One region of the Specibacter sp. NPDC078692 genome, then DNA from elsewhere that is predicted to be linked to it. Evidence: predicted binding sites of a transcription regulator. Region 1 holds the regulator's gene; the other holds the start of a gene.
What was found. Region 1 encodes LexA, which represses DNA repair genes until DNA is damaged. Its sites were predicted from a motif close to TCGAACANNTGTTCGA; they were not measured.
Positions count from the first base shown of each region.

Region 2: umuD (translesion error-prone DNA polymerase V autoproteolytic subunit) is a predicted target of LexA. The motif match lies at 6,681-6,696, and genes of this name have one in related genera.

Region 1 is NZ_JBFBLV010000001.1:268,291-278,320, forward strand. Features, by position in the region: gene AB0O97_RS01295 (methyltransferase) at 1-520, opposite strand, end outside; gene hflX (GTPase HflX) at 679-2,340, shown strand; gene AB0O97_RS01305 (ATP-dependent DNA helicase) at 2,333-4,357, shown strand; gene lexA (transcriptional repressor LexA) at 4,632-5,321, opposite strand; gene AB0O97_RS01315 (LysM peptidoglycan-binding domain-containing protein) at 5,655-6,140, shown strand; gene AB0O97_RS01320 (histidinol-phosphate transaminase) at 6,217-7,314, shown strand; gene hisB (imidazoleglycerol-phosphate dehydratase HisB) at 7,505-8,131, shown strand; gene hisH (imidazole glycerol phosphate synthase subunit HisH) at 8,128-8,823, shown strand; gene AB0O97_RS01335 (hypothetical protein) at 8,823-8,972, shown strand; gene priA (bifunctional 1-(5-phosphoribosyl)-5-((5-phosphoribosylamino)methylideneamino)imidazole-4-carboxamide isomerase/phosphoribosylanthranilate isomerase PriA) at 9,085-9,819, shown strand; gene AB0O97_RS01345 (SseB family protein) at 9,823-10,030, shown strand, end outside.
Region 2 is NZ_JBFBLV010000029.1:32,128-42,157, reverse strand. Features, by position in the region: gene AB0O97_RS16655 (type ISP restriction/modification enzyme) at 1-4,803, opposite strand, end outside; gene AB0O97_RS16650 (hypothetical protein) at 5,209-5,364, shown strand; gene AB0O97_RS16645 (hypothetical protein) at 5,425-5,742, shown strand; gene AB0O97_RS16640 (GIY-YIG nuclease family protein) at 5,838-6,467, opposite strand; gene umuD (translesion error-prone DNA polymerase V autoproteolytic subunit) at 6,711-7,160, shown strand; gene AB0O97_RS16630 (putative transposase) at 7,609-9,744, opposite strand.

The sequences.
Region 1 (10,030 bases):
ACGAATCAGCGCCCAAGTTCTTTTGCACCACAAGGTAGGCCGTGCCGTTGTGGGCCAAACGGGGCAGCCACATCAGCAGGATCGAGTGCAGCTCGGCCTTGCCCACGCGGATGGGCGGATTGGACCAGATGGTCGTGAAGCGCAGCTCTGCATCAACGGCGTCGGGAGTTGACGCCTTGACGTTGGCCAATCCCAGAGCCTTGGCGTTGTCCTGGGTCAGCTCGATGGAACGCTCATTGACGTCCACCGCGTACACCGTTGCTGCAGGGGAGCGCAGCGCCAGAGTGAGCGCAATGGGTCCCCAGCCGCAGCCGATGTCCAAGAGGTTACCGGCAGTGGCCGGTGGTGGTGCTTCATTGAGCAAGATGGTGGTGCCTTTGTCCACACCATCAGGGCTGAAGATGCCCCCGGCTGTGTGGAGATTGCGCTCCTCGCCAGCCAAAACTACGCGAAGTGGCCGGCGTTTCATCGGCGTGGACGGTTGTGAACTGAAATAGTGATCTGCACCCTGAGTACCCATAGTCATGCCAGATTAGTGCCCAACGACCGCTTTGTGTATCTAGGCGCGCCTAAGCGCAGCACATGCACACGTGTGATTATCCACAAGCCAAGAACCTCAAAAGGTGTGAGTGTCGGTGGCTCGGACTACGATTGAGGGTAACAGCCTATAAGGAGAATATGTCCCACGCATCTGCACACAATGGTTCCGACGGCAACGAGCTGCCCCGTGACGGGGAGAACACGGCACCTTCACAGGGCCACAGCACGGGGGAGGAGTCCCTTTCTGCCGCGGAGATTGAAGCCGTGATTGACCGGATTTTGGCCAAGGACGCGGCCGCTTCCCGTGCCACGCGTGCGGATGAGGACATTGAGGCCCAAGATCCGTTCGGTGGGGCCCCTGCCACCAGGCCGCTTGAAGGACGGGCGCAAGCCGTGTCCACCCTGAATTTCCAGCACAGCCTCTCTGATGGTGATCAGAGCGAGTTGGCTGACCGCAACGCGCTGCGCCGTCAGGCAAGCCTGTCCACTGAGCTCGAAGACGTCAGCGAAGTCGAATACCGCCAGTTGCGCCTTGAACGCGTAGTGCTCGCTGGTCTGTGGTCCTCTGGCACCATGGCCGATGCCGAGAACTCGCTGCGAGAGCTGGCTGCTCTGGCTGAAACGGCAGGATCGGAAGTCCTGGACGGTTTGGTGCAGCGCAGGGCCAAGCCTGATCCGGCAACGTTCTTGGGACAGGGCAAGGCCCAGGAACTCAAGGAGATGGTGCACGCCACCGGCGCAGACACCGTGGTCATTGACGGTGACCTCTCACCGTCCCAGCGGCGCACGCTTGAAGAGGTTGTCAAGGTTAAGGTTATTGACCGGACTGCACTGATTCTGGATATTTTTGCCCAGCATGCCCAATCCCGTGAAGGCCGGGCTCAAGTTGAACTGGCCCAGATGGAATACCTTTTGCCACGACTGCGTGGCTGGGGTGAATCCATGTCTCGTCAGGCTGGTGGCCGGGTGGGTGCTGCAGGTGGCGGTATTGGTTCCCGTGGTCCCGGTGAAACAAAGATGGAACTGGACCGACGCAAGATCCGCACCCGCATGGCGAAACTGCGCCGCGAGATCGCAGCAATGGCTCCTGCCCGGGAAACCAAACGCGCCAACCGCAAACGCAACAATGTGCCTTCAGTGGCCATTGCCGGCTACACCAATGCTGGCAAGTCCTCGCTGCTGAACCGTCTCACTGATGCGGGCGTGCTCGTGGAGAACGCACTGTTCGCAACACTGGATCCAACGGTCCGTAAAACCGAGACTTCTGACGGCTTGGGCTACACCTTGGTTGACACTGTAGGGTTTGTCCGCGCACTGCCCACCCAACTGGTGGAAGCCTTCCGCTCCACTTTGGAGGAAGTCGCCGACGCGGATCTGATCCTGCACATTGTCGATGCTTCCCACCCAGACCCGGAGGGGCAGATCTCTGCGGTTCGCTCGGTGTTTGCCGAAGTCGAGGCACTCCAGATCCCGGAAATCATCATCCTGAACAAGGTAGATATCGCCGATCCCTTTGTGGTGGAGCGTCTTCGCCAGCGTGAGTCCCGCTCTGTGGTGGTCTCGGCCAGGACAGGACAAGGCATCGAGGAGTTGCTCGAAGCCATCAAGGAAGGGATTCCGCACCCCAGCGTCGTGCTGACATTGCTGGTCCCTTATGACCGTGGCGATGTGCTGAACAAATTGCATCGCAGCGATGCTGAGATCATCAGTCTGGAACATGGAGAGCAGGGCACCTTGGCTCAGGTTCGTGTCCGTGAAGACTTGGCTGCAGAGGTTGAACCGTTTGTCCAGCATGCCTGATAGTGAACTTTCGCAGCAGGCACTGGACCTTTTGGATCGGGCCGTTGACGCCATGGGCGGGCAACGCCGCGATGGCCAGCATGAAATGGTACGCCGGGTAGTTGCCGCTCTTGAGAGCGGGGACCACCTGCTGGTTCAGGCGGGCACGGGGACCGGAAAGTCCCTCGCCTACCTGATACCACTGATCGTCAACTCCCTGACCAGCGACAAGCCTGCGGTGATTGCCACCGCGACCCTTGCCCTCCAAGCACAGATCGTGGGCAGGGACGTACCTAGGTTGTTGGCTGCCCTGAAACCGATGTTGCCGCGGGCCATTGACGTTGCTTTAGTCAAGGGCCGCAGCAACTATGTGTGCCGGCAAAAACTGGCAGGTGGTTTCCCTACCGAAGACACCGGCGAGGGCGCCCTTTTTAGTCTTGGCGAAGACAACGTGGCTCACCCTCCCAGTGCCACCTCCGGGCCCACCTCACAGCTCGGCAAGGAAGTGGTGCGTCTGCGCGAATGGGCGCAGGAAACAGACACCGGCGACAGGGACGAGATTGTTCCGGGAGTGACGGACAAAGCCTGGCGGCAGGTCTCTGTAACCTCCATGGAATGTCTGGGCGCCCAGAAGTGCCCGATGGCTACCGAGTGCTTCTCGGAGCTGGCCCGTGCCCGCGGAGCAGAGGCTGACATTGTGGTCACCAACCACGCCATGCTGGCCATCAGTGCCTTTGAAGGCATCGCCGTGCTTCCCGACTATGACGTGGTGGTGGTCGATGAAGCACATGAGCTCCAGGATCGCGTAACAGGCGCGGTCACCGGGCAACTCTCTGTGCAGATGGTGCAGGCGGCGGCGTCAAGCACGCGCAAGCACACCGCTGTTTCCGTGGACGCCTTGCAGGCCAGCGCCGCGGCACTGGACCTTGCCTTAGCTGGTGTTCCCGAGGGGCTATTCCCACAGGGGCTCAACGAGGTGCAATCTCAAGCTGTGGAGCAATTGCGTGACGCGGTACGTGCCGCCTTGTCCGATTCTAAGCCTGAGGGTAATGCTGCCGCCGACGGCGGGCGTTCGATTGCCCGATCCAGGCTCAATCTGATCTTCGATTTGTGCGAGCGTCTGCTGGTTGCCAATGATGCCCGTGAGGTGGTGTGGGCCTCGCGGCCGGGTTCCTTCGCACCGGGCAAGGGCTATCAGAAGGCGGATGAAAATGAGCCGGCAGTGCTCAACATCGCACCCTTGAGCGTGGCGATGAAATTGCGGGAGGGCTTGTTTGCCGATCGGACGGTAGTGCTCACCTCGGCCACTCTTGCTATTGGCGAGTCCTTCCAAGCCACAGCTGGCGGGCTCGGTCTTTTGGGGCCCAGCGCTCCCACTTGGACGGGGGCCGATGTCGGTTCGCCGTTCGACTACCCCAAACAAGGCATGCTCTATGTCGCCGCCCATCTGCAGAAACCCGGCTTCGGGATGTCCGCTGAGCAATTAGATGAATTGGAAGCGCTCATCACCGCCGCCGGTGGCGGAACCTTGGCTCTGTTCTCTTCGCGGCGTGCTGCAGAAGACGCAGCCGAGAAGCTCCGCAAAAAGCTCAAGGTGAAGATCCTGTGCCAGGGGGACTCCTCCATGTCCGGGCTCATTAAACAGTTCGCCGATGAACCGGACACCTGCCTGTTCGGTACCATGTCGCTCTGGCAAGGTGTTGATGTGCAAGGAGCCTCCTGCCGTCTTGTGGTGATAGATAGGATCCCGTTCCCGCGCCCGGATGATCCGCTGGTCACTGCCCGCGCCCGTGCCGTGGCGCAAAGTGGCGGTGACGGATTTATTGCCATCTCTGCCACCCATGCAGCGGTGCGCCTCGCGCAGGGGGTGGGCCGGTTGATCCGTTCCAGCCAAGACCGGGGCGTGGTTGCTGTACTTGATTCCCGTCTGGCCAATGCCAGCTACGGCGGTTTCCTGCGTGCCGCTCTACCGCCTTTCTGGTCCACTAAGGACAGAACCGTGGCGTTGGGCGCGCTGAAGCGGCTCTCCGGCAAGTAGTGCCACCCACGAAGGCAGGGTTACGGGCTGGATTTGAAAACGCAGATGATGCGATGAAAATCGCGGATTTGTCGCGTCTTCTGCAGTCTCGAACTGGTTAAGCGCGTCATCTGCTGTTTGGAAGCAGAAGCCACTGACACTCCGGGCTGTACACACATTTTGGCTGCCACACACGAAGGCACCCCATCAGCTCATGAGCTGACGGGGTGCCTTCGTACTTCTTCGGCACGCGCCAACGGCGGCCGGCTATCGGTTTTTTCGTTAGAGACTTCGGTTAGAGGCTTCGCAGCACCGAGACGACCTTGCCCATGATGGTGGCATGGTCGCCCAGAATCGGCTCATAGCGAGTGTTCTGTGGCAGGAGCCAGGTGTGACCGTCACGCTGACGGAACGTCTTGACGGTCGCCTCATCCTCGAGCAATGCCGCCACAATGTCGCCGTTGTTGGCTGTTGGCTGTTGACGCACAACAACCCAGTCGCCGTCGCAGATGGCGGCGTCGATCATGGAATCACCCTGGACCCTGAGCATGAACAATTCACCGCTGCCCACGATCTGCCGCGGCAAAGGCATGATGTCATCCACTGACTGATCAGCCAAGATGGGGCCACCTGCTGCGATGCGGCCCACGAGAGGCACAAAAGCGGTGTCCGAAGAACTGCTCAGTTCGGCAAAGTTCAGACCGTTCGAACTGCGCAGAGTCTTCGGTGCGCTAACGCCTTCGATTTCGACAACTCCGCTGTCCAATACCAGCGGGATGAGAACTTCCATGGCGCGGGGACGCTTGGGATCACGGCGCAAATAGCCGTGGCGCTCCAACTGGGTCAGCTGATGAGTGACGCTGGAAAGGCTAGCCAGCCCCACGGAATCGCCAATTTCGCGCATTGAGGGCGGGTAGCCCTTGTCGGCAATGCACCGTTGGATGCACTCGAGAATTTTCTTCTGCCTTACCGTCAGGCCCTTCATTCCAGCGCGGCTGGGTGCTTGGGGAATGCGGTGCGGCGGGTCTGGAAGCGCCATGGTTCCGTCGGTCCTTTCGTGGCTGCCCTGAACAATGTCAGTGCCTGCTGGTGGACTGCATCTAGCGGCCAATCCTTGTTCTGCAAGTTTAAGCCACGAAGAGACGAATTTCAAACATTTGTTCTATTTGCTCTTGGCAAGTGTCGTCTATAGATGCTAAAACTGTACTAGTAGCAAATTAGAACATACGTTCTATCGAAGATGTTGAGTGTGGAATCTTGGTCCGATGGCTGCAGTTGGCCCCTGGGCAGTGGATTCACGGTGAAAGGACCAGAAGTCATGAACGCATTGCTTATCTCCCACGCATCCTTTGGCGTGTCCCTGCCCGGCCCTGCACCGACCATGGATCGTGCTGCCCAACATGGAGCTGTTCGATCAGGGGAAGTGAAGATCGGTGGAGCAGATTGTGGCACAGCGGACTTCGCTGGCAGCACTCGGCTCAGCTTGACCCGTCGTGGTCGGTTGGTGTTCTTCGGCATCCCGACTCTCGCTGTCGCGGCGCTGATCTTGTTTGTCTCCTTTGCCATCATGGCCGGATCTCTCGCGAGTCCGGCAAACGCGGCCGCTGAGGTGAAGGCGGTCAACATGGCCGACTACGCCGTCGCCGTGACGGTCTTGCAGGGCGACAGCTTGTGGAGCATTGCCGGTGCTGCCGATCCCACCCGCGATGTACGCCATGTGGTTCGCGAAATCGTTGCACTGAACGATCTGGGCACCGGTGTCCTGCAGGCAGGTCAGCGGCTTTACGTTCCCATCCCGAAGTAGCGCTCCTGCAGGTGATGGTGTCCGCATTGTGTCGCCGTTTCGAACTTTTCCACGGCAAGCAAATATGCTGGAGGGCATGGACCAGTTTGAACGCCTAAGTCAATTGCCGCTTCGTGACGACTTGCGTGGACAGCACCCCTACGGTGCACCTCAGCTTGATGTTCCGGTGCTGCTGAATGTTAATGAAAACACCTTTGGTGTTCCGGCCGATGCCAAGGAAGCAATCCTTGCAGCAGTGGCCGAAGAGCTAAATGGTCTCAACCGCTACCCGGACAGAGAATTCACCGTTCTGCGCCAAGAGCTGGCGGCTTATCTTGGCCACGGCTTGAGTGAAGATAATCTTTGGGCGGCCAATGGATCCAATGAAGTGCTCCAGCAGTTACTGCAGGCATTCGGAGGTCCGGGCCGCACCGTCATGGGATTCCCTCCCACATATTCCATGTATCCGCTACTCGCCAGCGGAACCGGGACAGGCTACATCGCTGGTGTTCGCGCCCAGGACTACAGTCTTTCTGCGGAATCTGCCGCCGAGCAGGTTCGCCAGCATGCTCCGAACCTCGTGTTCCTCTGCTCGCCCAACAATCCCACCGGAACGGCTTTGGGCCTGGACGTTGTGGAAGCCGTCTATGCAGCCGGCGAGGCATCTCAAACAATGGTTATTGTTGACGAGGCCTACGCAGAATTTGCCCACACAGGAACCGAGAGTGCTCTGAGCTTGCTCGAGGGGCGGCCTCGACTGGTGGTCTCACGCACCATGAGCAAGGCCTTCGCCTTAGCAGGGGCACGACTGGGATACCTGGCTGCTGCGCCGGAAGTCACCGACGCCCTGCGTCTGGTCCGCCTGCCCTACCACCTCTCCGCCATTACCCAAGCAACAGCTGTGGCAGCCCTACGGAACTCCACCTCACTGCTAGCCAATGTCGAACAGATCAAAGTCCAGCGGGACCGGATCGTCAACGAGCTCATTGCTCTAGGGCTTAGCCCGGCGCCGTCCGATTCAAACTTTGTCTTCTTTGGTGGACTTGAGAATCCGCATGCGGTCTGGGAAGCCTTGCTGGCCGACGGCGTACTCATTCGCGACGTTGGAATTCCGGGCCACTTGCGTGTCACCGCAGGTACGGAAGCCGAGACCACAGCTTTCCTTGAAGGACTGCGCGCCTTCCTTGCCGCCTGAGGACGCCTCTTTAGTTCTGTGAGGAGGATCCGCCGTCGAACATGGCTGGTTCCTTCTCGCCAGGGGAGAGGTTTGGGTATAACCATGTCTTCTCTCCTAAACTGGTAGCACTACACCAATTCGTTTACGCGCCCGTCCCTGCCCGGCAACTGCCGGCTGCGAAGGCGCACCACAACAAAGGACTGCCGCAATGACTCAGAACAGCCCGAATCCCGGCCAGGGACGCACTGCCCGCCTGGAGCGTGCCACGAGCGAGTCAAGCGTCATGGTGGAGATCAACCTCGACGGCACCGGCGTGTCAAACATTGACACTTCCGTGCCTTTTTACGATCACATGCTCACGGCTTTGTCCAAGCACTCCCTGATCGACATGAACATCAAGGCCACTGGCGATACCCACATCGATGCCCACCACACGGTAGAAGACGTGGCCATCTCCTTGGGTGAAGTCCTCAAGGAGGCCCTAGGGAACAAGGCCGGGATCCGCCGCTTCGGCGAAGCCACGGTCCCCTTGGATGAAGCCCTCGCCAACGCCGTGGTTGATCTTTCCGGCCGTCCTTACTTGGTACATGGTGGCGAGCCTGCCGGACAGGAATACCACCTGATCGGTGGTCACTTCACTGGCTCGCTCACCCGCCACGTCTTTGAAGCCATCACCTTGCATGCCCAGATCTGCCTGCACATGACAGTCATTGCTGGCCGGGATCCGCACCACATCGTCGAGGCACAGTTCAAGGCCTTCGCCCGGGCACTGCGCTCGGCCGTTGAAGCCGATCCCCGCGTCACCGGCATCCCGTCCACGAAGGGCCTTTTGTGAGTTCGGCAGCTACCGAGTCAGCAGTAAGCAACAAAGCAGGTAGTGACAAGCCCACGGTTACGGTGCTGGACTATGGTTCGGGCAACGTCCGTTCAGCCGTCCGCGCGCTGGAACGTGCCGGGGCAGTGGTAACGCTCAGTGCTAAACCCGAGGATGTTCTAAACGCCGACGGCTTAGTTGTCCCTGGCGTGGGCGCCTTTGCCTCGGTCATGGACGAGCTCAAAGCCGTTGATGCGCTGCGCATGATCGGCCGCCGCGTTGCCGGTGGCCGGGCAGTTCTAGGCATCTGCGTCGGTATGCAGGTCCTCTTTGACGCCGGCGTAGAACACGGCACCCACCGCGAAGGCATGGGGGAGTGGCCGGGGACTGTCGAGTTATTGCCAGCCCCCGTGGTCCCGCACATGGGGTGGAATACCGTCACAGCAGCTGAAGGCTCCATGCTTTTTGAAGGCGTTGAATCTGAGCGCTTCTACTTTGTGCATTCTTATGGTGTGCAGAAGTGGGACTTTGAGGTATTGCAGCCCAAAATGCGTCCGCCCATGGTGACCTGGTCCGAGCACGGTGCCCCGTTCATCGCGGCCGTTGAAAACGGCCCGCTCTGCGCAACACAATTCCATCCGGAAAAGTCCGGTGACGCAGGAGCCCGCATGCTGCGTAACTGGGTCAATTCCCTGACTAAGGCGGCTCGCTGATGTACTCGTTGTTGTTGATGGCACTGGCAGGCTTGCTGATCGGTGGAGCCTATACGTTCTACCAGCAGAAAACCCCGCGCTGGATCCCCATCAGCTTTGCCGCGTTGGCCGCCATGTCTCTCATAGCCGCCTACATGTTCACGCTCTAGCTTGATGCTCGTCTAGTTTCACGCTCGTCAAGTTTCACGCAGTAACCCGCGGCTACGCCGCAGCTTTCTTCCTGTAGTTTCCACCCGTAGGACAAACAACGTTGAGGACCCCATGACCACCCCCATTTTGGAATTGCTGCCCGCTGTCGACGTTGTGGACGGCCAGGCCGTGCGCTTGGTGCAGGGCGAGGCTGGCTCGGAAACGAGTTACGGCTCCCCGCTCGACGCCGCCATGAAGTGGCAGAACGACGGCGCCGAATGGGTTCACCTCGTGGACCTTGACGCGGCCTTTGGTCGCGGCTCAAACACGGAACTGCTGCGCGAAATGGTGCAGGTCCTGGACGTCAAGGTCGAGCTCTCCGGTGGGCTGCGCGATGACGCAACGCTGGAAGCCGCCCTGGAATTGGGTGTGGGCCGTGTAAATCTGGGCACGGCTGCGCTGGAGAACCCGGAGTGGACCGCCAAGGTCATTGACCGCTTTGGTGACAAAATCGCCGTCGGACTTGATGTTCGCGGCACCACTTTGGCAGGCCGCGGCTGGACCAAGGAAGGCGGGGACATCTGGGAGGTCCTGGCTCGCCTTGAAGATGCCGGCTGCGCACGATACGTGGTCACCGATGTCACCAAGGACGGCACCTTGCGCGGTCCCAACGTAGAACTGCTGCGCGAAATGTGCACCCGCACCTCAAAGCCTGTGGTGGCGTCGGGCGGAATTTCCAGCCTCGAGGACCTGCGCGTTTTGCGCGAATTGGTCGGCGAAGGTGTTGAGGGTGCCATCGTTGGCAAGGCTCTGTACTCCGGCGCATTCACGCTCCCGCAGGCCCTTGACGTTGCAGGCCGTCGCTAAATCATGACCGAGATGCCCAAGAAGCATCTGCCCGGACACATCGCAGCAGCTCTGGCCGGGGCTGGCGGCAGCACCGATTCTGCTGGACAGCCCTGGGCGGGCCGCGATCTTCCTGCGCAGGAAAAGTACCACAACTTTGACACCGACGACGGCGCCATGGACGCCGGGTTTGCGGCCGCCCTCGCGGCGCTAGCCTCCGGTGACGGCAGCG
Region 2 (10,030 bases), on a different contig from region 1:
CTCACGGCAGTAGTCGTTCGGGTCGTTGGTGATCTGTGAATCCTTGTGAGTCGTCACCTGGTATCGGTCAATGATCCATTCAATGGCCGACTTGCCGTTGACCTGGTAGTCCAAGACGTCCGCCGGAATACCCTCCAGCGTGATGCTCGAGTTGAAGACGATCCTGGAACGATCCTTGCGAGCGCCCCAGGAGAGTTTCTGCACGCGGTAGTAGTCGTATTGCGCTTCTGCATCGGCCGGAGGCTCAGTCTTGCGCACCTCGGTCAGTTCTGCCGGGGCCACGCTCTCATAGTTCAGATGTAGGTCAGCCAGTCCCCTGCCAGCTGTGCTGAACCCCCAGAAGTCCTTGACCTTCGGGATCCGCGGCAGCATCTTCATCAAGTCAGCTTTGTAGGCCTCTTTGTACGTCGGCGAGTGAAGCAGACCATAGACGTAGTAGAAGATATCCTCTTTGGAAATGGTGGCGTCTTCGTAGAAGCCGCGGTAAATAGAGAGTGTCGCTTCAGTGATGTTCTCCCGACGACGGTAGCCGTCGACGATGACTTCACTTTCTGCTGGGATCGCGAGCTCGTCGTCGGGGATGGGTTCATATGTATAGAGCGACATCCACTGAGCTTTTGACACCGCTTCCAGGTCAGGAAGCTGATCTACAATCAAGCAAGACCAATCGCGGCGCCGCTCTCCCGACAATCCGATCGCCAAGTTTGGGGTGCCAGCTGTCGGGAAGAGCTTTGGGAGCTGCCCGGGGCGCTCTATGAGTGTTGCGTCGAAATATACTGTCTGCTTGCAATATGGCCTGTAGACAGAGACTCTCGAACGGCCCTGAACGAACCTGAGCTCCCTTCCTGTCCTAAAGCGCTGAAGAAGTCCGGGGCTCCACCCTATCTTTGTTGGATCCAGACTCGGGCTCTTGGTTCCGTCAAGTCTGTTTGCTTCATAGGCGTCAATTAGGCGTTTGACTCTATCCTCCGTAGCGAAGGCCGAGAAACCGAATACCCATGCGTCTCGGTTAGATTTCAGCCCACCCGAGTAGTTTTCGAAGATTGCAGGAGTTCCACTCTTACCCTTTGAAGCTTTGTCGCCGCTGGGCTGGAAGGAACCGAATCGCTCATCGCGATGGTTGACCCAGTCGCCAGCATCATTTGCCGTAATAGTCTCCCAATCGGTACCTTCCAGAGATGCTTCTCCTCGGAGGATGTCGAGTTTCTGTTCGCCTGTAAGGTAGTCCCCAATGTCTCGATACTGGATTTCTGCCGTCCCCGTATGCGTAGTGTTCTTGATCAGTACACAGACAGCTATGGGCGTCATAATCGGGAAGACATTCCCACCTTCCCGCTTGGCTAGGTCCCCACTTCGCCCTCGAATACCGCCTCGGAGGTTGTAGACGAAGATCCGGCTGAACTCGTCAGCGAAAGTCTTCCGGATGCCATCTGCCGTACTGCCGTCGATAAATGAGCCATTGGAAACGAAGGCGATGACCCCGTTGTCTTTGATTCGGTTTGAGGCCCATCGGATGCCGCGGATATAGGAGTCGTAGAGGCTGTTTTTGAGCGTCGCCGTCGACAATTTCGCATAAGTGTCGGCGATGCTAGCATCCAGAGCCGGGTACTTTTGGTTCTGGTTATTATCGTTCGCGCTCGTCTGGCCGCCCGAGTAGGGCGGGTTCATGACGATGACACGGATGTCTTGGTTCTTCTGGCGGATCACGCGTTCGTGGTTCTCCGGGAAGATGCCCGTGGCCTCTAGCTGACCGTCACTCTCATTCAGTTGGAAAGTGTCTGTCAGGGCGATGCCGTCAAACGGCACATATCCATCTTCGTGTCCCGTGCCGGTGGCCATTTCGGAGTACACAGTTTCGATGTTGATTGCTGCAATGTAGTAGCTCAACAGGACGATCTCGTTGGCAAACAGTTCCTGCGTGTACTTGCGATGTAAGTCTTCCGGCTTGATGAGCCCAATCTGCAGCAACCGGGTCAAGAAGGTCCCGGTTCCGACGAAGGGTTCCAAAATAGAGACACCTTCGTCGGAGAGTGATTTACCGAATTCCAGACGCAGCGCGGCGTCGGCTGAACGGAGAATATAGTCAACGACTGGGACTGGTGTGAAGACGATGCCGAGGCGGTCTGCGACGCGGGGGAAGGCGTTGCGGAAGAAGTTGTCGTAGAGCTCTACGATGATGGCCTGCTTGGCTGCGGCATTGTCGATCTTGGAGACACGTGCCCGGACCGACTCGTAGAACTTCTCTAGGCCTTTGCTTTCCTTCTCGAATACGGCGTTTGAGCCCAGTTGGTCGAGAATGTTTTGCATGGCACGGGAGACGGGGTTGTGCTCGGTGAAGTTGGAGTCGGCGAACATGGCGTCGAAGACTGGTTTGGTAACTAGGTGCTGAGCGAGCATTTCGACGGCCTGTTCGTCGTCGATCTCTGGGTTCAGGTTTTCTCGGAGGCCGGCGACGAAACCATCAAAGGCTGTTCGGTGGCTGGAGTCCACGTCGGTGAGTAAAGCGTTGATCAGGTCAATGTGCTTCTTGGCAATGGAGGCGATGTCCTTGGACCAGTCCTCCCAGTACATGCGGTTGCCGACCTTGTCCACGATTTTCGCGTAGACGGAGTCTTTCCATTCCTCGACGGGGAATGTCAGGGTTTCCTGTTTGCCAGGATCCACGGGGCCTGGGCCTGGTTCGACGTCGGGGGTTGGGTTCGGGTCGATGACTGGGGCCGGCTTCTTTGGTGCCAGGTCGATCTTGTCGACGATGATTGACTCTGGTGCTTTGTTGTTCAGTTCGATCTGGTTTATGGATGAGTCCATGCGCTCATCGTGGGCGCGCAGTGCCTGGAGTACCTGCCAGACGACTTTGTAGCGGGCGTTGTCCTTCAGCGCTTCCGACGTTGACATGCCTTCGGGGATGGCGATGGGCAAGATGATGTAGCCGAACTTCTTGACCTCTCCCGTCTCTGCATCGGTGTGGTTGCGCATGACTCGGCCCACGGCCTGGATGACATCAACCATGGAGTTGCGGGGGTTCATGAAGAGCACCGCGTCTAAGGATGGGACGTCGACGCCCTCGGTCAGGCAGCGGGCGTTGGTGAGGATGCGGCAGGTCGGTTGTTCCTTCTTCGGCCAACGGCCCTTGTCATTCTTAGGAGCGGTTCGGTCATCGACGAGTACGACGTCGGGTTCGGCTTTGAGCCAGTCGAGCCGCTCCCCACGGCGGACGGCGTTGAAGCCGCCGTCAATGTGCTTGACCTCAACGCGCAGATCGTCTGTGGGGTCATCATTAGTCAGGTCTGTGAGATGGACGCGTGCCAGCTCGGAGAACTCTGCTTCGATGACCTGGGATGCCTTGATGGAGCGGTTGAACGCGACTGCTCGGCGCATGGGCTGCCAGTCTTGGCCGAAGCCGTCTTGGAATTCTCCCGCACGCCGTTTGGCGAGACCGTTCCATACGCCGACGAGCTTGGCGATGTCGTCAATGTTGAGCTCGCTGTTGTTGTCGGCGAGCTGGTCTTGAAAGGTGCCAGCCACCTGAGTCTCATCGACCCCCAGCACCAGCACCTTGTAGTCGGTCAGGAGTTTCTGTTCGACGGCCTCACCGAAGCCGATCCGGTAGAACACGGGCCCGTAGATGGACTGGTCATCCATGGAGCACAGGACAGCGTCTTTTTCCTTGGCGGCGTCTTTGGTGTTGTCGTTGAAGATGCGCGGCGTGGCGGTCATGTAGACGCGCTTGTTGCCCGAGATCCAGTGGTTGTCGTGGATCTTCACGAAGTGTGATTCGCCATCGCCGGCCAGAGTGGCGCCGGTAGTGCGGTGGGCTTCGTCGCAAATGATCAGATCGAAGTCAGGCAGTCCGGCCTGCTGGGCCGCCCGGACGGCGTCGATCGACTGGTACGTCGAAAATACCACCGTCATGCCCTCATCAAGAGTGCGCGAGTTCATGGCTTCAATGAGGCGCGCGCCATCGGTCGTGGCAGGGATTTGTAGGTCGTGGAGGGCGACGTCAGTCAGATCAGTGTCCTTGACCCGGCCTACTTTGTTGTCCGAGCACACGGCGTAGGCGTGCATGGTTTGCTCAGTCTCATCTGACCATTCCTTCAGCGACTGTGACATCAGCGCCAAGGAGGGGACCATGAACAGGATCCGCGCGTGGCCCAAGTCTTCTGCGATCCGCTCAGCCAGCTTCAAGGAAGTGAAGGTCTTGCCGGTCCCGCAAGCCATGATCAGCTTGCCACGATCGTTATCCACCAATCCCTTCAGCGCTGCTTCGACAGCCTTGTGCTGGTGTGGACGCAGTACCTTCTTATCGAAGAGTTTCGGTGTCGTAGGAGCCGTCAGGTCGTATGTGGTCCAGTCAATGTTGGAGTGGCGGAAATCCGTCAGCCCAATCCGTTGGACCGGCACATGCCGGCCATCGAGCATCTCCAGCGCGTTCTTCGACCAATCACCCTCAGTGGTATCCACGACGACACCGTTTGTGAAGGGCTTCTTCGATGATGCTGACAGGAACGAATCGATGTCGTGTTTCTGGATCTTGTAACCCGGTGCGTAGAACTTCACTTGGATGGCCGTGAGACCGCCGTCGTTTCGAGCAGCTACCAGGTCGATGCCGTTGTCTTTGTTGGTGAAGTTCTCCGGCCGGTCTGGCCAGTCCTTCCACAGCCACACATCCGTGTACTGAGGCGCATGCACACCGTCGTTCTCCAGGAACTGCCCCACCAGCTGCTCAAGATAGCTACCCTTCATCCGCTCCGAGTCCGAAAGATCGCGGTAGGTATCAAGCAGCTCATCAAACGAAGTGGTCACAGTTTCCCCAAAATGGTACGGACATAGAAAAGAGGAAGCCCCGAAAGGCTCCCCTTGATTGTATGTGTGATTCTCATTCAAACGACCCCAACGCCCGGCCCCCAGACTTAGCCCGGGACCCCGAACCGAACAACATATTCAAGAGCTCTCGACCCCTCAAACCAGACCGAACTAACAAGACTTCCAGCTGATCTGCACTGCCAACACCATTGGTAGCTAGGAACACCCACTAGGCACCTCGGCCCCGAGTCTCCCCAAAGCGGTATGGCGGCAAAAGCCCACTCCATCGAATGCAGTAACCGTCGCTTGTTCACAGCAACCAGAGAACCGCAATACTGTTGACACCATGCCCTCCAAATCTATATATTTATTGTTGTCAGATCAACACATTATGGAGTGGATTTAATGTCAAAGACCATCAGCACCGAAGAGCTCGAATACCAGCTCACCGTCGCCAAAGCCGACGTCGCAGAACTCCAGGCAGCAGGACAAACAACCTCCGCAGCCACCTACTTCACCATCCAAACCACACTGGAACGCCTCCTCGGCATCAACCCCTAACCAGACATAACCCACCCCACGCCACCCGCAGGCACCCAGAACGGACAGCGAAAACCACCCATGCCCAGCACACGATTCAGCCCCGTCCACTACGAAACACTCGAAGCAGAAGCAGCAGCCAGGAAACTCGCCAAGGCCATCAAACGCCGCCGCAACCAAGGATCCCCCGCCCAAGACGAATTCGGCATCAACGCCTACAACATCGCCCGCACCCTCAAAAGCCTACAAACCGCGCTCGCGGATCTTTCAGAGGAGTACAGCACCTTGGGCCCAGGGCTTGCCAACATCCCCTCAGAGGGGCTTGCGGTAGCTTGTGGGCATATTGAAGCCGCCATCCAAGCTTTGCCTCAGCAGGCCCCACCCAGAACCGACGGCTAGCGCCGCCATCCGAGGCCCACTCAATTCCCCCAAGCCTCCTTCAGGAGTACCCCTGCTCGATTCAACCCCGTCCGCCACCACTCTGGAGCGGGTTCCTATCTGGCATTCTCTTCTATCCAGGCACAGGCCTCTGCAGTCATTGCCGCACGCGCACCCTTGAGAGCCTTACGCTCTGTTCGTGCGTGCAAGATGTTAATGGGGGGATCCAACTTCTTGATGATCTTCTTCTCTACAGATTCCAGCGGGCAACTAAGTTCTCGCGGTTTAGGCCACCAAGCCAGCGTTAGGTGAACTTGCATCCAATTGGTCAGCCGAAGGTCGCCACCATCCTCTAAGCCATAGTTGGCCGGGCGCTCCGGGCTCTTCTTATTCCGCGGGACCGCCTGGAGCTCTAGAGACTCTCGAAGCAGTGCTGCGAATGAACGGCGCACCGTGGATGACCCCGTATTTGGGACACTTTCGGGGTCAACGCCAAAATGTTCATCAAGATCTCGCCCAACCAAGCTGGACTCAGATTTACCAACATAGAGCGGGACGCCCGAATCCATTGCCTTCAAGCCCAAGCTGGCCCAGACAACGGCATCAGCACCGATGGCATACAGCCCAGGTACAGGAGGAACAAGCTCGAGGGCCCCTGAAATCGGACGCCCAGGCTCAGTCAGGCACTTGATCACGGAACTCAGTAGATCTTCCGGAATTTCGATCAATCCTCGCTGGTCGTTCACAGCTCTCCATTCCATATTGGGCGTCCGCTTGGGCATGTAAAAGGCGGCCGGATTTCCTCTTGGGGACGGAAACCCAACCGCCGTGACCAGACTAGACCATCTCACCGGCAATCACTTGCCAGGCCATAGCCGGCGTCGAACTCCTACCATTCCAGCTGGCTCATGCACCCTCCGACATGGTTCCTGTCGGAGGGTGGAAGTACAATTTAGGAATCAAACATTTATTCTAACTATCGGTGTGTTATGTCTCATATCTCGAATATTTATACTGCGGATTGCCGTGAACCAATTCAGCACCCGTTGCTGGCTCCCGTCTCCGTGGCGGCTGGATACCCCAGCCCTGCACAGGACTATTTTTCGCCTGACAGCCCGGATGGACGTATCAATTTGAATGACCACTTGATCCATGATGCTACGAGCACTTACGTGATCAGAGTGTCCGGTCATTCCATGGAGGGGGCTGGCATCAGTGACGGAGATGAGCTCATCGTCAACAGAGCCCTTGAGCCACGGGATGGGAACGTGATTGTTGCCGTGCTTGATGGGGAGCTGACCATCAAACGCCTGAGGATTACAGCCACGGGCGTGGTTCTGCAAGCAGAGAATCCGGAATATCCGGACATCAAGGTATCCACGCTGGCCTCGCTACAGTGCTGGGGTGTCGCTGAAACCGCGATTCATCACCTCCTTTGAAGCCCGTGGCGACCGTAGAGAAGATTCAGGCCATTGCCCTGGTAGACGTGAACATTCACTCGCCTGAAATGTGTTGTTGTTGAACCATCCCGCCCGCCCGACCCTGCCGATCGGGCAGGGCGTCTGCAAAGTGATTCATCGGCCAGAAGCGTTATCAAGCTGCGGACAGTAAGTTGGCACGGTACGACAAGAAATTGATGCATATGCAAATCGAGCCGCCATACACTGCTCCGAGGAGATACCGCACCTGCGGCTAGGGTTCGTCGCGAAAACGTCGTTCGATTCTAATTGCGAATATGACCGCACATACTGTGACGAAGATCGCGATTATGAGCAAAATCCAGTTCGACTCTGTTACGGCGAAGTAGATGCCAATTATCAACATGGCAATGGCCATGATTCCCATGAAGACGGCCCGGAACCTGCCTCGTTCTTTATACGTTCAGACTCAGACCTCCTGAAGTACGGGTTGGGTCTTTGTTGAGTTTGGGTGGCCGGTGATTTGGTAGGTGATGGGGCGGTGGTCGCCGGGGAGTCGGGCTTGCAGGTGGTTGAGTTCGTCGGTGAGCAGGTCCAGTGCGTGGGCAATCCGGGGGCTGTCGGGCCGTTCGAGGGTGATGCTGATTTGGTGGGTTCCGTAGTTGATGGTGCCGCCTTGGTGGAGGAGGTTGCGGGTGATGGCCCGGTATTCGTCCGGGTCGGTTAGGTAGGCGTTGAGGCGGTCGGCGAGCCAGGCTTCGGCGTTGAAGGCCAGTAGCCGGAGCACCATTTGCAGGCCGCGGCGTTGAAGGTGGGGGCGGGCGAGCTGCGCGTCGGGGTTCAGCTCGGTGGCGGGGATTTTGGCGGGGATGGGCTTGAGCGCTTTTTTCGCGGCGGCGAGGTCCTGGATGGCTTTTTCGATGCGGCGGTGCACGCCGGGCAGGGCGGCATTCATCTGTTTCGGAGTCCCGCCGGCGGCGAGGAGCCGGGCGAGGGACCGTTCGGCATCAGCCAGCGCGGTTTCGGCGGTTTTGACGGTTTTGCGGGCCGCAACGCGGGCGGGGTTGGCGACTTTTCGGGTGTCGGTGTCGATGTCCATTGCGTAGTCTGCGAGGGTGTCGATGCCGTTGTGTTCGGACGCGTACTTGAACATGTTCTCGATCCGCCAGCGGGACCGCAGCCAGCACAACAGCTCCGCCCCGGTGCCGGTGGTTTCGCTGGTGAGGACCTGTAGTACCGGTGCCCCGTGCTCGAACAGGGTCAGCTGCCTTGCGTCGCCGTAGCCCTTGATCGCCACGGTCTCATCGGCCAAGACGACGCTGATCTCCTTGCCGTTGCGTATCGTTGTTGAGGTTGCCGCGGTGGCGGTGGTCTCCACCAGGGGTGCACGGCGGTAGCTGATCCACTCGGCGCCGGCATCCTTGCAGGCGGTGAACGCGGACGGGAACGCCCCGCCGCGGTCAAAGCCGAGCAGGACCGGCGCGTCCGTCCCGATTACTTCCCTCAGCTGGGTGAGCACACCTGGCAGGTTGGAGGCCAGAGACGTTGGTCCGCCGGAGTCAAAGACGACCGCCCGGCCGCGGGCATCAACCACATGGGTGTCGTCAATGCCGGGTTGGGCGTGGCGGCGTTTGGTGTTCCAGCCCTTGGCCACGGGCCTGGCCCCGGCATAGGGGACGAAGTGGTCATCGACGTGATACACCGGATCCTGCGCCGGGTCGAAGGCCAGCATCCCGGCGGCGAAGGCGCGCTGCAGCTTCAGCGGGTCGGAGTTGTCGGCCAAGGCGGCCAGCCGTCCGCGCAGGGTCACCAACTCCGGAACCATGCTGATCCCGGCCACCGGGCCCAACTCTGTCCGGCGCAGGTGCTTGAAGCCCTCCACGGTCCCGGCCCCGAGGGCGAAACCCAGTGTTGCTGTGGTCAGGACGGCCAGGTTGTCATAGCGGCGGGCCAGTGCCCCGGCCAGGGACGCGAAGATCGCCTCGGTGCCGACCCGGTCCAGAAAGGGATGCAGCAGCATCGCCCCGGCATAGCGGGAGACATGCTCACCTTCCCCGATGCGTGCCAACGCCGCTGCGGGGGCCGCATCCGGAGCGCTGCCGGGCACCCCGCCAGGAGTCTCCACAGGCACGGAACCCTCCCCGGCCTCCCCGGCTGCGACGACGGTGATCAGCTCCTCCTGCGGCGTGATCACCCCGTTCCGGGCCACCAGTTCGCTGATCACCGACCGGGCCACTCCAAGCCGGGCGGCGATCACCTGTTGCGTCAAGCCTTCCCCGGCCCAGACCCTGGCTTTGGCGACCTGCCGGTCAGACAGCTTAGGCGGGCGTCCCCGCCGCCGCACCAAACCAGCCGAACCCTGCACCCGGGCCCGGCCGCGCAGCATCGAGACATACGTCGCCGTCAACCCGAACACCGCAGCAACCTCGTCCACCCGGCGCCCAGCATCCGTCAACGCCACAATCGCCAGATTCCGCATCCCGGTGTCCGCGTCCGAGTACCGATAGAGCAGGGAACGACCACAGCTAACCAAAACCTGCCCGTCGCAGGCGACAAGGGCCAGCCCGGCCGGATCCGGCATGTTCTCGAATGCACTCTGCTCCATCCCTCCATGATACCAGATCTCAACGGATTTCCGACACTCCTAAACAAAGAAAAAGCCCGCCATTGCGGGCCTCACCTCACGTACTTCAGGAGGTCTGAGACTTGTCCCTTTTTCGGAAACATCATCACTCCAATCTAGAATATCGCGCCGGCGATCGTGGCGACGTCTGCCAAGAAGCCGAGATAACCCAAACCACGATTTGCCTGGTTTTCCGCAGTTTCGTTGTCCGTCACCGCGTCCGCCAATACACCCGCGAAAACGGGGGCTGCGCAGCCGAGAGTGACAA